DNA from 2 places in the Streptomyces sp. NPDC053076 genome. Region 2 is predicted to be linked to the other one. Evidence: predicted binding sites of a transcription regulator. Region 2 holds the regulator's gene; the other holds the start of a gene.
What was found. Region 2 encodes HspR, which represses chaperone genes until heat shock. Its sites were predicted from a motif close to TTGAGNNNNNNNNNCTCAA; they were not measured.

Region 1 (7,676 bases), on a different contig from region 2:
CGGAGGCGTCCGCCCAGTCCCACACCTCGGCCAGCAGCTGCTCCCGGGAGAGCACCGCGCGCGGGGTGTTCGCCAGGCACACCAGCAGATCGAACTCGGTGGGCGTCAGGTGGACGTCCTCGGACTTCACCCGCACCCTGCGCTGCGCGTGGTCGATCTCCAGCTCGCCCAGCCGCAGGATGCCGGAGCGGGGCGTGGTGGCGGCCAGCGCGGCCCGCTCCACCCGACGCAGCAGCACATGCACGCGTGCCGCCAGCTCCCGCATGGAGAACGGCTTGGTCATGTAGTCGTCGGCGCCGACGCCGAGCCCGACCAGCATGTCCGTCTCGTCGTCCCGCGCGGTGAGCATCAGCACCGGCACCGGCCGCTGCGCCTGCACCCGCCGGCAGACCTCGAGCCCGTCGAAGCCGGGCAGCATGATGTCGAGGATCAGCAGGTCGGGCTGCCATGCCTCGGCCGTGTCGACCGCGGCCGGACCGTCGGCCGCCGTTTGCACCAGAAATCCCTCGGCGCGGAGCCGGGCCGCGATGGCGTCGAGGATCGTCGTGTCGTCCTCGACGACCAGCACCCGGCGCTGCGCGCCCGGGGTGGTCGTCGCCGCGCCGCTCTGGGAGGTGTGTGTCTGCTCCATCGCCCGCCCCTGTTGTTGCTTTCCGGAATCCGTGGGGTGATCCCATGTCTGCGTTTGACGCTTGAATGATCCGCGCCAGGGCAGCACATTACGGGGACTCACCGCGCTGTCGCTATCCAGGTCGGACGGCGAGGTGGACGGCGTCCGGAACGCCCCGGGCAACGGGCACCTCTTCGGTACGCACCTGTCGGAACCCGGCATTCCGCAAGGTTCCTTCAAAATCCGGAGAGGGTTGCGCCGACCACACCGTGAGCACCCCGCCGGGCCTCAACACCCGCGCGCAGGCCGCGAGTCCGGCCGGCGAGTAGAGACTGTCGTTGGCTGCCGTGACGGTCCAGTCGGGCCCATTGTCGATGTCGAGACACAGCGCGTCGAACGTGTCCGATGTCTCATTGACGTAAGCCACGAGATCCGCTTCCACGATCTCGGTGCGCGGGTCGGCGAGTGCGCCGGCGGACACCTCGGCCAGCGGCCCGTCCCGGTGCCAGCCGATGACGGCCGGCTCCCGTTCCACCACGGTGATCCGCCCCCACCGGGGGTCGGCCGCGGCGTGCGCGAGCGAGAACCCCACACCGAGCCCGCCGATCAGCACCTTCGGCGCCGGCCGCCCGTCCAGCGCGTCCCGGGCGGCGTCCACCAGCAGCCGCTCCGAGCGGCCGTCGGAGGTGTCCATCAGGAAACAGCCGTTGACGATGATCTGCAGCAGCGCGCCGTGCCTGCGCAGCACCACCTCGCCGTAGGGGCCGTCGCACCGGTCAAGGACCACGGGAGTGTCGTGCAGGGCAGTCATGGACACATCCTGCTTGAACGCGGCCCGCCATTCACGGGAATTACGCATGACGCCCACGGACGAGTGGCCCGGGCGAGGACCCGGACCCGGACGCGGGCAGGGGGCGAGGGGTTGCTGTGAATCCGCTCTCGCGTGGCGTCGGTCATAGACAGCGGCATGCCGAACACGAAGGGTGGGGCGCGACGGAAGGAGCGCCTCACCGTGGAACGGATCACGCCGGGCCCTGCGACGGACGCGTCCCCGCCCGCCCTGGGCACGCCTCTTCCGGACGGCACGGCCGCCGTCCCACCGCCGGCCGGCCTGCTGGACGGCATGCCACGCCAGCGCGGCACCGCCCCCGCGTCCCCCCTGGGGCCCGGGCCCGCCGCGGCCCGCGCGCCCGGTCCGGTGCCTGCGGCCGCACCGCTTCTCCGTCCGGCCGCACCGCTTCTCCGTACGGCTCAACGGGTGTGGCGGCTGCTGCCCACTCCGGCCGGCACGCCGTTCACCTTCGGCTACGCGGTCGTCCTCGCCGTCACCTCCCTGGTCGCGGCCCAGGCGGATCCCGGTTGGGTGCACGCCCTCCACCAGGGCTCCAGCACGGACGTGGTCCACCTGGCGAGCGCTCCCATGCCGGTGCTGCTGGCGAGCGCGCTGTGGATCGCGGGCGGGATCCTCTCGCCGTACGCGCTCGCGTTCGTGCTGGTGCTCACCGCGCTGGAACGGCGGACGGGCGGGGTACGGGCAGCCTGTGTCTTCCTGGCCGGCCATGTCCTGGCCACCCTGGCCACCGAGGTCCCGGTGGGCCTGGCGGTCCTGTTCGGGCACCTGCCGCCGACCTCGCTGCACCGCCTCGACTACGGCATCAGCTTCGGCGTCGCCGCCACCGCCGGCGCCCTGGCCGGGCTGCTCACCCCGTGGCTGCGCTGGCCCCTGCTGGCCCTGACGGGCGGCCTGCTCCTGAACGACCTGATCGCCTTCCAGGACCCGATGACCAACTGGGGTCATCTCATCGCCCTCGCGACCGGCGTGGCCGGCTGGCCGCTGCTGCGACGCGGGCGGCGGAACGCCCCCGCGCTTCCGGCCGCCGTGGGGAAACCGGCGCACGCCGCGTAGGGATCTCGCGGCCGGGTGCTGCCGACGGCCACTGCCGGCGAGCGCTGCCGGCGGCCGGTGCACCACGACCGGGGGCGCGATCCGGGAAGCAGTTGCGCACCTCTGCTTGTTCTCCGTCTTGGGCCGGGGGGCGCCTCCGGGTCGGCGGTGTCTCCGGGCCCTGCGGGGTGTCTCCGGGCCCTGCCGGGTGTCTCCGGGCCCTGCGGTGACTCCGGGCCTTGCGGTGTCTCCGGGTCGGTAGCGGTGCGGCCGTGCCGGGCCGGGCCGGGCGGGGCGGCGCGGGGCCTCGGGTCAGGAGGTGCCTTCGCGTCCGAGCCTGCCGGGTATGGGCCCTTCGACCTGCGGGAATCGGGTGATCGCTGACAGCGAACACGCTGCCGGGAACATCGCGGGCAGCCAAAACATTGAGTCGGCATAGCTCAAGTTGACTGCCTAAGGGGAGATCATGGCTGCTGAGTCCACGGCGTTCACGCTCGTCCTGCCCGTGCTGCCGCTCGACGACGAGGTCGTGCTGCCCGGGATGGTGGTTCCGCTGGACCTGAGCGACGCCGAGGTGCGGGCCGCGGTGGAGGCCGCACAGGCCGCCGCCCGGTCGGCGCCCGGGAAGCCCAAGGTGCTGCTGGTGCCGCGCATCGACGGTACGTACGCCAAGACCGGCGTCCTCGGCACGGTCGAGCAGGTCGGCCGGCTGGCCGACGGCGACCCGGGGGCCCTGATCCGCGGCCGGAGCCGGGTGCGCATCGGCGCCGGCACCACCGGCCCGGGGGCCGCGCTCTGGGTCGAGGGCGCCCGCGTCGAGGAGAACGTTCCGGAACCGCTGCCGGGCCAGGCCGCGGAACTGGTCAAGGAGTACAAGGCGCTCGCCACCGCCTGGCTGAAGAAGCGCGGCGCCTGGCAGGTCGTGGACCGTGTCCAGGCCATCGACGACGTCTCGGCGCTGGGCGACAACTCCGGCTACTCACCGTTCCTGACCACCGAGCAGAAGGTCGAACTGCTGGAGACCGCCGACCCGGTGGCCCGTCTCCGGCTCGCCACGCAGCAGCTGCGCGACCACCTCGCCGAACAGGACGTGGCCGAGACCATCGCCAAGGACGTCCAGGAGGGCGTCGACAAGCAGCAGCGTGAGTTCCTGCTGCGCCGGCAGCTGGAGGCGGTCCGCAAGGAGCTGCGTGAGCTGAACGGCCAGGAGGAGGGCGAGGAGTCCGACGACTACCGCGCCCGGGTGGAGGCCGCGGACCTGCCCGAGAAGGTCCGCGAGGCCGCCCTGAAGGAGGTCGACAAGCTGGAGCGCGCCTCCGACCAGTCGCCCGAGGGCTCCTGGATCCGCACCTGGCTGGACACCGTCCTGGAGATGCCGTGGAACGAGCGGACCGAGGACGCCTACGACATCCAGGGCGCGAAGGCGGTGCTCGACGCCGAGCACGCCGGCCTGGAGGACGTGAAGGAGCGCATCACCGAGTACCTGGCCGTGCGCAAGCGGCGCAACGACCGTGGTCTCGGGGTCATCGGCGGGCGGCGCGGCGGTGCCGTGCTCGCGCTCGTCGGCCCGCCCGGCGTCGGCAAGACGAGCCTCGGGGAGTCGGTCGCGCACGCCATGGGCCGCAAGTTCGTCCGCGTCGCGCTCGGCGGCGTCCGCGACGAGGCCGAGGTCCGCGGTCACCGCCGTACGTACGTGGGCGCGCTGCCCGGCCGGGTCGTGCGGGCCATCAAGGAGGCCGGGTCGATGAACCCGGTGGTCCTGCTGGACGAGATCGACAAGGTCGGCTCCGACTTCCGCGGCGACCCGGCCGCGGCCCTGCTCGAAGTCCTGGACCCGGCCCAGAACCACACCTTCCGGGACCACTACCTGGAGGTCGAGCTGGACCTGTCCGACGTGGTCTTCCTCGCCACGGCCAACGTTCTGGAGGCCATCCCGGAGGCGCTCGCCGACCGGATGGAGATCGTCCGCCTGGACGGCTACACCGAGGACGAGAAGGTCGTCATCGCCCGGGACCACCTGCTCCCGCGCCAGCTGGAGCGGGCCGGCCTGGACAAGGCCGAGGTCACGATCGACGAGGGCGCGCTGCGCAGGCTCGCCGGGGAGTACACCCGCGAGGCGGGCGTACGGACCCTGGAGCGGTCCATCGCGCGGCTGCTGCGCAAGGTCGCCGCCCGGCACGAACTGGGCGAGCAGGAACTGCCGTTCACCGTGGGGAGCGAGGATCTGCGCGGTCTGATCGGGCGCCCGCACCACGTGCCCGAGTCCGCCCAGGACCCGGCCGAGCGCCGTACGGCCGTGCCCGGTGTGGCGACCGGTCTCGCGGTCACCGGTGCCGGCGGCGACGTGCTCTTCGTGGAGGCGTCCCTGGCCGACCCCGAGACGGGAGCGGCGGGTCTGACCCTGACCGGCCAGCTCGGTGACGTGATGAAGGAGTCGGCGCAGATCGCGCTCAGCTTCCTGCGCAGCCACGGTGCCGAACTGGAGCTGCCGGTGGCCGACCTGAAGGACCGGGGTGTGCACATCCACTTCCCGGCGGGCGCGGTGCCGAAGGACGGCCCGAGCGCGGGCGTCACGATGACCACGGCCCTCGCCTCGCTGCTCTCCGGCCGCCTGGTCCGCACGGACGTCGCCATGACCGGCGAGGTCTCGCTGACCGGCCGGGTGCTGCCCATCGGCGGCGTGAAGCAGAAGCTGCTCGCCGCGCACCGCGCCGGGGTGACCACCGTGATCATCCCCAAGCGCAACGAGCCCGACCTGGACGACGTCCCGGCCGAGGTGCTGGACAAGCTCGACGTCCACGCCGTGACCGACGTCCGTCAGGTCCTGGAGCTGGCGCTCGCGCCCGCCACGAACGGCGCGGCGCCGGAGGTTCCCGTGGCGGCGTGACGGACGCCGCGGGATGAGTGAGGGCCCGGGTTCCGTGAGGGAGGCCCGGGCCTTCGCCAGGTCGCGCGCCCGCCCGGCCGTGGCCGGGCGCGCCGGTGGATCAACTCGGTAGAATTCGGGCGTGAGCGGGCAGGACGGCCGGCCCTCCGGTCTGATCGGGACGGAGATCGCGGGCTACCGGGTCGAGCGCGAACTCGGCCGCGGTGGCATGGCCGTCGTCTACTGCGCCAAGGACCTGCGCCTCGGCCGGACGGTCGCCCTCAAGCTGCTCGCCCCCGAGTACACGCGCAACGACGCCTTCCGCCGGCGCTTCGCCCAGGAGTCGCGGGTGGCCGCCGCCATCGACCACCCCAACATCGTGCCCGTCTTCGAGGCCGGCGAGGCCGACGGGATCCTGTACATCGCCATGTGCTTCGTCTCCGGCCTCGACCTGCGCGGTCTGCTCGACCGCGAGGGCCCGCTCCCGGTGCCGGCCGCGCTGCGCATCGCCGCCCAGCTCGCCTCGGCGCTCGACGCCGCCCATGCGCGCGACCTGGTGCACCGGGACGTCAAGCCCGGCAACGTGCTGGTCGCGAAGGGCGTCGACAGTGACCACCCCGAGCACGTCTACCTCACCGACTTCGGGCTGGCGAAGAAGTCCCTGTCGCTCACCGGGTTCACGTCGGCGGGAGAGTTCGTCGGCACGCTGGACTACGTGGCGCCCGAGCGGATCGCCGGGCGCCCGGTGGACGGCCGGTCCGACCAGTACAGCCTCGCCTGCGTGGTCCACGAGATCCTCGCCGGAGCCCCGCCCTTCCGGCGGACGGACCACCTGGATCTGCTCTGGGCCCATCAGTACGATCCGCCGCCCGCGCTGAGCGAGGAGCGGCCGGACATCCCGGGCGAGGCCGACGCGGTCCTGCACCGGGCCCTGGCGAAGATCCCCGACGACCGCTACGACACGTGCCTGGAGTTCGTGGCGGCGTTGCGGGGCGCCGTCGGCGAGGTCGGCCCGCGCGGCCGTACGCCGACGCTGGTGGACCTGAGGGTGGCCGCCGCGCGCGTGGACCCGGGGGTGGGCCGGGGTGCCGGCTGCGCCGAGGTGCCCGAACCGCCGGCCTGGGCGGCCCCTGTCCTCCGTTCGCCGCGGTAGCCGGTCTCTCGGCTGTGCGGAGCTTTTAACCCGCCTCCGCGGAACCGTCAAGCCCCGATATTTCGGAACGTGCCCTGTGCCCTGCTGATTGGGCTTACTGGATGTACGGCCCCACCGAACAGGAAATGAGGCCGCAGGGTACGGCGGCCGTCCTGCCAGACGGCACCGAGATCAACGGTCACCACGGACGTGCCCGCGCGGGCCCGGCAACCCAGGCCGGGCCATGGAGGTCGGGTCACCCGGCGCGCTGGGTTGTCCCTCCGGCCTGAGCGGGTACGGCGGGCAGGGAGACGGTGCAGGAGGCGCAGCGTCGGGCCTGGGCGGGTACGGGGCTGAGGCATTCGGGGCAGTCCCGTTTGGGGGCCTGGACGTCTTGGTGCGGGGCGAGGCGTTCGTGGAGCTTGTTGATCGGGAGCACGACCAGGAAGTACAGGGCGCTGGCGAGGAGGAGGAAGCTGATCGCCGCGTTGACGAAGGCGCCGTAGGGGAACTTGATGGCGCCTACGGTGAAGGTCTTGCGGCTCATGTCGCCGGTGGCGCCGGTGGCCAGCCCGACGAGTGGGGTCAGGAAGGCGCTGACGAAGCCGTTCACCACTGCGGTGAATGCTGCCCCGATGACGATGCCGACGGCCAGGTCGACCACGTTGCCGCGCAGGATGAAGCTGCGGAAGCCCTTCATCTTCTCCTCCCTAAGAGGCTCTTGACGTCGACGGGCGGCACCGAAAGCGCGGTCAGCCCACCCCTTCACGTCGGATGCCCTGCCACCCCTCACCCATGCCGTCTCCGCCGCACGGCGCGGTGATGTAGTCGCTTTACAGCTCCGCGGCTTAGCTCTCCTCGGCGGGACGACTGCACATCTCGTGACGCCATACCGCCGAGGAGGCGCGGCAAGCCAACAGCCTGGGCCTCAGCGGAGTCGTCGGGCGTCCGTTTCGTGATCCTTGGGCCCGGGCCCGAGCAGGGCGGGACGCGGAGAGACGACCAGCCACTGCCCCGCCCCTCCCCGCGCGGCAGTGCCGTCAGGGCGCGGTCAGCGACTGATCCGCCCACACCGTCTTGCCGATCCGGTCGTGCCGGGTGCCCCAGCGCTCGGCGAGCTGCGCGACCAGCAGCAGGCCCCGGCCGCCCTCGTCGAAGATCCGGGCCCGGCGCATGTGCGGGG
Region 2 (7,676 bases):
CTGACCTCGTCGTGGACCCCACGCAGCAGCCGGGTCATGACCTCCTGCGGGGAGGTCGGGACCAGCCAGTCCATGTCATCGGGGTCCGGGTGCAGCAGGGCCAGTTCCAGCAGGCAGGGCACGAGCTCGGCGTCCCTGCGCGGCACTCGTCCCCGGCGCACGGCACGGGAGTACACCCGGTCCCCGGCCGCACACAGCCGGTCGGCACCGTGAGGATGCTCCTCCGCCCCGCGCCCGGCCATCGCCCATTCCACCCCCGGTGTGCTGCCACTTCCGCAGCGCAACTATGCGCGGCGCCGACCGGGTCCGCAACACGGCTCTCTCGACGAGGGCACCCGAAAGGCACCGCTGTGCCCGGGTTTCGCAAGGCTCCGCCCCGCGCATTGCACCAAGCTGAAGGTGGTGGTGCCGATGTCGCCTCGGCACCGCCGGTGTCACTTCCCCGGGTGCCACCGGCACCCGGAGCGGCCCCGGCCGGGGTTCCCCCGCCCCGGCCCGGGCCGTGTGATCACGCCAGGGGGCGCGGTGCCGTGCCTACTTGAGACCGATCGCCGCGCAGGCCGCCTTGTACTTGGCGGTGCAGATGTCGTCGACCGAGTAGATGCCGTCGGCGACGACCGTGTCCTTGACGGTGTTCTTGGTGAGCGCGCTCACCTGGACCAGCTTGGACGGGATGTCCTTGAGGGTGGGGCTGTCCACCCGGTCCTGGGTGAGGGCGTCGAACTGGATGTCCTTGCCCTGGATCTTGGTGACGGCCATCTGCGCGGCGGCCTCGGCCTCGTCCGGGTAGGACTTGTAGACGCTCATGTACTGCTCGCCGTCCACGACCCGCTGCACCGCGTCCAGTTCGGCGTCCTGGCCGGTGATCGGGGGCAGCTGGGTGACGCCGGCCGCCTTCAGGGCCTTGATGATGCCGCCGGCCATGCCGTCGTTGGCGGAGTAGACGCCGGCGATGTTGCTCTTGCCGATCTCCGCGATCGCCTCGGCCATGTGGGCCTCGGCGTTCTCCGGCTTCCAGCCCGTGGTGTCGTAGCTCTTGGCGATCGTCACCTTGCCGTTCAGTTCGGAGAGCGCGCCCTCCTTGAACTGCTTGGCGTTCGGGTCGGTGGGCGAGCCGTTCACCATGACGATCTTGTCGGAGGTGTCGACGCCCGGCCCGAGGGCGTCCAGCAGGGTGCGGCCCTGCACCTCCCCGACGAGTTCGTTGTCGAAGGAGATGTAGGCGTCGATCGGCCCCTCGGCGAGACGGTCGTAGGCGATGACCGGAATGCCCGCGTCCTTGGCCTTCTGCACCCCGTCGGCGACGGCGCGCGCGTCCACCGCGTCGAGCAGGATGACGTCGACCTTGCTGTCGATCATGTTCTGCAGCTGCTCGGCCTGCCGGGCGGCGCTCGCGTCGGCGTTGGCGTACTCGACCTTGCCCTGCTTCTTGGTGAGTTCGGCCACCTTGCGCTTGATGATGGGGTAGTCGAACTTGTCGTAGCGGGAGTTCGCCTTCTCGGGCAGCAACAGGCCCACGGTGACGTCGTTGCCCTTGGTCGGGCTCGCGCTCGCGCCGTCCCCCGTCGCGTTCAGCACGCCGCAGCCGGCGAGCGAGAGGGTCATCGTGGACACGGCCACGGATATGGCGATACGACGCATTCGAGGGCTCACTTCAGGTGCGTTCCGGACGTGGGTGCTGCAATACGACCCAGGTGTCTGAAAAGACAACGCGGGTGCCGCACCCGGCGTCAAGAAGAATCACTTAACGAGTGCGCAACACCACGCTCAGCTGCATCTGTGGAGGTCACGCGAAACCACCTTCAAAGGCCCTTTACGGTCTGTACATCCAAAGGGAGTTCACGGGTCGGCAAAGATCCGTACAACCCACGCGGTTCCCCACGAGTCGTGATCACCGGCGGCCCCGAGCCGCACTCCGACTCGATCAGGGGAACGAATGAACCCAGCCAGACGTACGACCGCCACGGCCGTCGTGCTCGCCGCCTCCGGCGCCCTGCTGAGCGTGGTCGCCCCGCCCGCTTCCGCCGCCGCGAACTGCGCCTCACCCGTCTATAAGCGGGAGTTCTTCGCGAACACCTCTTTCTCGGGCACACCGAAGAGGACGGACTGCGACAGCGCGGTCAGCGAGCAGTGGGGTACCGGCGCCCCGGCCACGGGCCTGCGGTACTACACGGTCCACCGGGGCGAGCTGGTCGGCGACGAGGACGAGCAGGTCTGCTACGGCACCGCCACGGAGTACGTCTCCCCCTCGCAGACCTCCTACGCCTACACCACGCTCCCCGACGGCGGCCACGTCTGCTTCTTCGTCGACGCCGTCGACGAAGAGGGGAACTCCGCGATCAGGTGGAACGGCCCCGCCGAAGCCGTGACCGCGACCGAGCTGGACATGACGCCGGCCGTGGCCACACCGGAGGGTTCGCCGCTCGCACTGGAGGCGACCCCCGCGGCGGGGACCGAGGGGAACCGGCTGACCTGGACCGGACTCGGCGCGGGCGACGGGGAGTCCGCGGAGCCGGCCCAGGGCTTCCGCCTCTACCGGTGGAACCCGGCCGCCTCCGCGTACGAGAAGATCGCCGAGCTGGACGCCGGAGCCTTCGAGTACCTGGACACCGGTGCCGGGCGTGGCACGACGTCCTACTACTGGGTGACCGGTGTGAAGGCGGACGGCAGCGAGACGCTGCCCGCGGGCGACTGGGCGGTCACCGCGCCGTGACACACCAAGGGGCCGGAAGACTCTCCGTCTCCCGGCCCCTGGCATACGCGGGTGCGCGTCACCCCTGCGGCATGCGCGCGGGTGCGCGTCAGTCCTGCTGCTGCCGCTTGGGCCGCCACACCACCAGCGCGCTGGTCTGCTGGACCTCCTGGTACGGGACCAGGTCGCGCCGGTAGGAGGCGTGCACCGCGGCCTCGCGCTGCCGGATCGCCGCCGCGGCGCCGTCCAGGGCCGCCTCCATCTCCGCGACCCGGGACTGGAGCGCGGCGACCTGGTTCTCCAGTTCGATGATTCGCTTGATGCCGGCCAGGTTGATGCCCTCGTCCTGCGACAACTGCTGCACCTGGCGGAGCAGTTCGATGTCACGGGCCGAGTAGCGGCGGCCCCGGCCCGCGGTGCGGTCCGGGGAGACCAGGCCCAGGCGGTCGTACTGGCGCAGCGTCTGCGGGTGGAGTCCGGAGAGCTGGGCAGCCACCGAGATGACGTAGACCGGGGTCTCCTCGGTCAGTTCATACGGATTACGCCGACGGCCGTCCATCACTCTCAGGCTCCCTTCGCGGCCTCGAACAGCTCCGCCCGCGGGTCCTCGCCCGCGGTCGCCTCGCGATACGCCTCCAGCGCGTCACGAGCCTTCCCCGACAGGTCCGCGGGAACACGCACCTCGACGGTGACCAGCAGATCGCCGCGGGTGCCGTCCTTGCGGACCGCGCCCTTGCCCCGCGCCCGCATCGTACGGCCGTTCGGGGTACCGGGCGGCAGCTTGAGGGTGACGGCCGGGCCGCCGAGGGTCGGCACCCGCACCTCGCCGCCGAGGGCCGCCTCGGCGAACGTCACCGGCACGGTGACGGTGAGGTTGTCGTCCTTGCGCCCGAACACCGGGTGCTCCCCGACGTGGACGACCACGTACAGGTCTCCCGCCGGGCCGCCCCGCTCGCCGGGCGCGCCCTTGCCACGCAGCCGGATGCGCTGGCCGTCGGTCACCCCCGCGGGGATGCGGACCTGCATGGTCCGCGACGACTTGGCGCGCCCGCTGCCCTTGCAGTCCGGGCAGGGCTGCTCGGCGATCAGACCGCGGCCCTTGCAGTCGGGGCAGGGGTCGGTGAGCGAGAAACCGCCGCCGGAGCCCCGCGCGACCTGTCCGGTGCCGACGCAGGTCGGGCACACGCGTGGCGTGCCGTTCTTGTCGCCGGTGCCCGAACATGCCTTGCAGGGCGCCTGGGAGGACATCCTGAGGGGCACCGTGGCGCCCTCGATGGCCTCCGTGAAGCTCAGCGTGACCTCGGACTCGATGTCCTGGCCGCGCCGGGGCTGGGTACGCGGGCCCGTGGCGCCGCCGCGGTTGAACAGGCCCCCGAAGACGTCACCGAGGCCGCCGCCGAAGCCGCCGCCCTGGGCACCGCCGCCGGCTCCTCCGAAGAGGTCGCCCAGGTCGAAGTTGAAGGAGCCGCCGGCCGCGCCCGGTCCGGGGCGGAAGCCGCCGTTGCCGAACAGCGCGCGCGCCTCGTCGTACTCCTTGCGCTTCTTGGGGTCGCCGAGGATGTCGTTGGCCTCGGAGATCTCCTTGAAGCGCTCCTCGGCCTTGACGTTGCCCTTGTTGGCGTCCGGGTGGAACTCGCGGGCGAGTTTCCGGTACGCCTTCTTGATCTCGGCCTCGGTGGCGTCCTTGGGGACGCCGAGGACCTTGTAGTAGTCCTTCTCGATGAAGTCCTTGGTGCTCATCCTCGACGCCCCTCCTTCCGCTCCGTGTCTACGTCAGCCCTCCTCAGGGCCGTTGTCCTTCTCGTCGCCGGCCTCGGAGTCCTCCTCGGCCTTGACCGCCTGCGCACCGGGCTGCGGCTCGGCGACGGCCACCCGCGCGGGGCGGATGGTGCGCTCGCCGATTCGATACCCGGGCTGAAGGATCGCCACGCAGGTCGTCTCGGTGACGTCCGGCGCGTAACTGTGCATCAGGGCCTCGTGGATGGTCGGGTCGAAGGGCTCGCCCTCCTTGCCGAACTGCTGCAGGCCCATCTTGGCCGCGACCGTCTCCAGCGACTCGGCCACCGACTTGAAGCCGCCGACCAGTTCGCCGTGTTCCCGTGCGCGGCCGATGTCGTCGAGCGTGGGGAGGAGTTCGGTCAGGAGGTTCGCGATGGCGATCTCCCGGACCGCTACCCGGTCCCGCTCGACGCGGCGGCGGTAGTTCTGGTACTCGGCCTGGAGGCGCTGGAGGTCCGCCGTGCGCTCACCGAGCGCCGTGCGCACCTGGTCCAGCTGGGCGACCAGCCCGGCACTTTCGTTCGCGTCCCCGGCCGGGGCCGCCGCCTCCTCGGAGGAGGCGGCCTTCGGCTCGGCGTCGTCGGAGGTGGCGCCGGAGGGGACGTCGGGCTTCTCCTCGAAGCCCGGGGTCTCCTCCGTCACGCGGCACCGTCCTTGCGCTCGTCGTCCACGATCTCGGCGTCGACGACGTCGTCGTCGGCCTTGGCCTCGCCGGCACCGGCGTCACCGGCACCGCCCGCGGCCTGCGCGCCCTGGGCGTCGGCGTACATGGCCTGGCCCAGCTTCTGCGAGACGGCGGCGACCTTCTCGGTGGCGGTGCGGATCTCGGCGGTGTCCTCGCCCTTGAGGGCTTCCTTCAGCTCGCCGACCGCGGCCTCGACCTCGGTCTTGATCTCGCCGGGGACCTTGTCCTCGTTGTCCTTGAGGAACTTCTCGGTCTGGTAGACGAGCTGCTCGCCCTGGTTGCGGGTCTCGGCGGCCTCGCGGCGGGCGTGGTCCTCCTCCGCGTACTTCTCGGCCTCCTGGCGCATCCGGTCGACCTCGTCCTTCGGCAGCGAGGAGCCGCCGGTGACGGTCATCTTCTGCTCCTTGCCCGTGCCCAGGTCCTTGGCGGTCACGTGCATGATGCCGTTGGCGTCGATGTCGAAGGCGACCTCGATCTGCGGGACGCCACGCGGGGCCGGCGGCAGACCGGTCAGCTCGAACATACCGAGCTTCTTGTTGTACGCCGCGATCTCGCGCTCGCCCTGGTAGACCTGGATCTGCACCGACGGCTGGTTGTCCTCGGCCGTCGTGAAGATCTCGGACCGCTTGGTCGGGATCGTGGTGTTGCGCTCGATCAGCTTGGTCATGATGCCGCCCTTGGTCTCGATACCGAGGGACAGCGGGGTGACGTCGAGCAGCAGGACGTCCTTGACCTCACCCTTGAGGACACCGGCCTGGAGCGCGGCGCCGATGGCGACGACCTCGTCCGGGTTGACGCCCTTGTTGGCCTCGTTGCCGCCGGTCAGCTCCTTGACGAGCTCGGCGACGGCGGGCATGCGGGTGGAGCCGCCGACGAGGACGACGTGGTCGATCTCGCTGAGGGCGATACCGGCGTCCTTGATGACGTTGTGGAACGGCGTCTTGCAGCGCTCCAGCAGGTCGGCCGTCAGCTGCTGGAACTGAGCCCGGGTGAGCTTCTCGTCCAGGTGCAGCGGGCCCTCGGCGGACGCGGTGATGTAGGGCAGGTTGATCGAGGTCTCCGTGGAGGAGGACAGCTCGATCTTGGCCTTCTCGGCGGCCTCGCGCAGGCGCTGGAGGGCCATCTTGTCCTTGGACAGGTCCACGCCGTGACCGGACTGGAACTGCTTGACCAGGTAGTCGACGACGCGCTGGTCCCAGTCGTCACCACCGAGGTGGTTGTCGCCGTTGGTGGCCTTCACCTCGACGACGCCGTCGCCGATCTCCAGGAGGGACACGTCGAAGGTGCCGCCACCGAGGTCGAAGACGAGGATCGTCTGGTCGTCCTTGTCGAGGCCGTACGCCAGCGCGGCGGCGGTGGGCTCGTTGACGATGCGCAGGACGTTCAGGCCCGCGATCTCGCCGGCCTCCTTGGTCGCCTGACGCTCGGAGTCGTTGAAGTAGGCCGGGACGGTGATGACCGCGTCGGTCACCTTCTCACCCAGGTATGCCTCGGCGTCCCGCTTCAGCTTCTGAAGGATGAACGCGGAGATCTGCTGCGGGTTGAAGTCCTTGCCGTCCAGGTTGATCTTCCAGTCGGTGCCCATGTGGCGCTTGACCGACCGGATGGTCCTGTCGACGTTCGTGACCGCCTGGCGCTTCGCGACCTCGCCGACGAGCACCTCACCGTTCTTGGCGAAGGCGACGACGGACGGCGTGGTCCTGGCGCCCTCGGCGTTGGTGATGACGGTGGGCTCGCCGCCCTCCAGAACGCTGACGACGGAGTTAGTCGTGCCCAGGTCGATGCCGACCGCACGTGCCATGGTTGATTCCTCCAGCTGACTTGAGTGGAACAGGCTCAAGTGTGCCCGACGAGAGCGGACGGGTCAACAGACCTGAGCCAGCCGGACTCAACTCTTATCCGTTCCTTACACGCAACCGCCCGCTGACCTGCGTCGATTCCGTGGGCCGGGGCCGCTGAGCAGGACCCCGAAGGAGTACGAGCACCCCCACCGCGACGACCACACCGCCGGCCACCCAGAGCGCGGCACCCTCCCCCGTCCACCCCGCGTGCACCAGTACCCCCACCAGCACCGAGGAAAAGGAAGCGGCCCCCAGCAGCACGACCGCCCCCTGCGAGGTGAGCCCGAGCCGCCGCAGCCGGTGCGCGAGATGGTCGGGGCCGCGCCGGAGCAGCGGACGCCGGGCCACCCCCCGGGCGAGGACCACGAGCAGGGCGTCGGCCACGGCGACGGCACTGAGGCAGAACACCACCGCCACGCTCGGCCCGAGCTCGTACCCCGCGCGCGTGAAGACGACGGCGGAGGACAGCACGAACCCGGTGAACAGCGAGCCGCACGCGCCGAGGCCGACCCGCGCCGGATGCCAGTTGTGCATCAGGAAACCGGTGAGGGCGGCGGCGACCACGCTCAGCAGCACGGCCAGCCCGTCCATCACCTCGGCGGCGGCACAGGCACCCACGCCGAACGCGGTGACCACCCCGACCGTCCCGGCGAGCCCGTCGGCGTGGTCGAGCCCCTTG

Region 1: a site for HspR is predicted at 2,921-2,939, ahead of lon (endopeptidase La). Genes of this name have one in related genera too.

What each region holds. Positions count from the first base shown of each region.
Region 1 is NZ_JBITZL010000004.1:479,865-487,540, reverse strand. It holds gene ACIGYR_RS19595 (response regulator transcription factor) at 1-631, opposite strand, end outside; gene ACIGYR_RS19590 (spermidine synthase) at 744-1,421, opposite strand; gene ACIGYR_RS19585 (rhomboid-like protein) at 1,623-2,516, shown strand; gene lon (endopeptidase La) at 2,962-5,382, shown strand; gene ACIGYR_RS19575 (serine/threonine-protein kinase) at 5,504-6,514, shown strand; gene mscL (large conductance mechanosensitive channel protein MscL) at 6,750-7,193, opposite strand; gene ACIGYR_RS19565 (SpoIIE family protein phosphatase) at 7,534-7,676, opposite strand, start outside.
Region 2 is NZ_JBITZL010000010.1:246,754-254,429, forward strand. It holds gene ACIGYR_RS33475 (LuxR C-terminal-related transcriptional regulator) at 1-242, opposite strand, end outside; gene ACIGYR_RS33480 (sugar ABC transporter substrate-binding protein) at 535-1,641, opposite strand; gene ACIGYR_RS33485 (hypothetical protein) at 1,937-2,713, shown strand; gene ACIGYR_RS33490 (heat shock protein transcriptional repressor HspR) at 2,802-3,251, opposite strand; gene dnaJ (molecular chaperone DnaJ) at 3,257-4,432, opposite strand; gene grpE (nucleotide exchange factor GrpE) at 4,466-5,113, opposite strand; gene dnaK (molecular chaperone DnaK) at 5,110-6,957, opposite strand; gene ACIGYR_RS33510 (MraY family glycosyltransferase) at 7,052-7,676, opposite strand, start outside.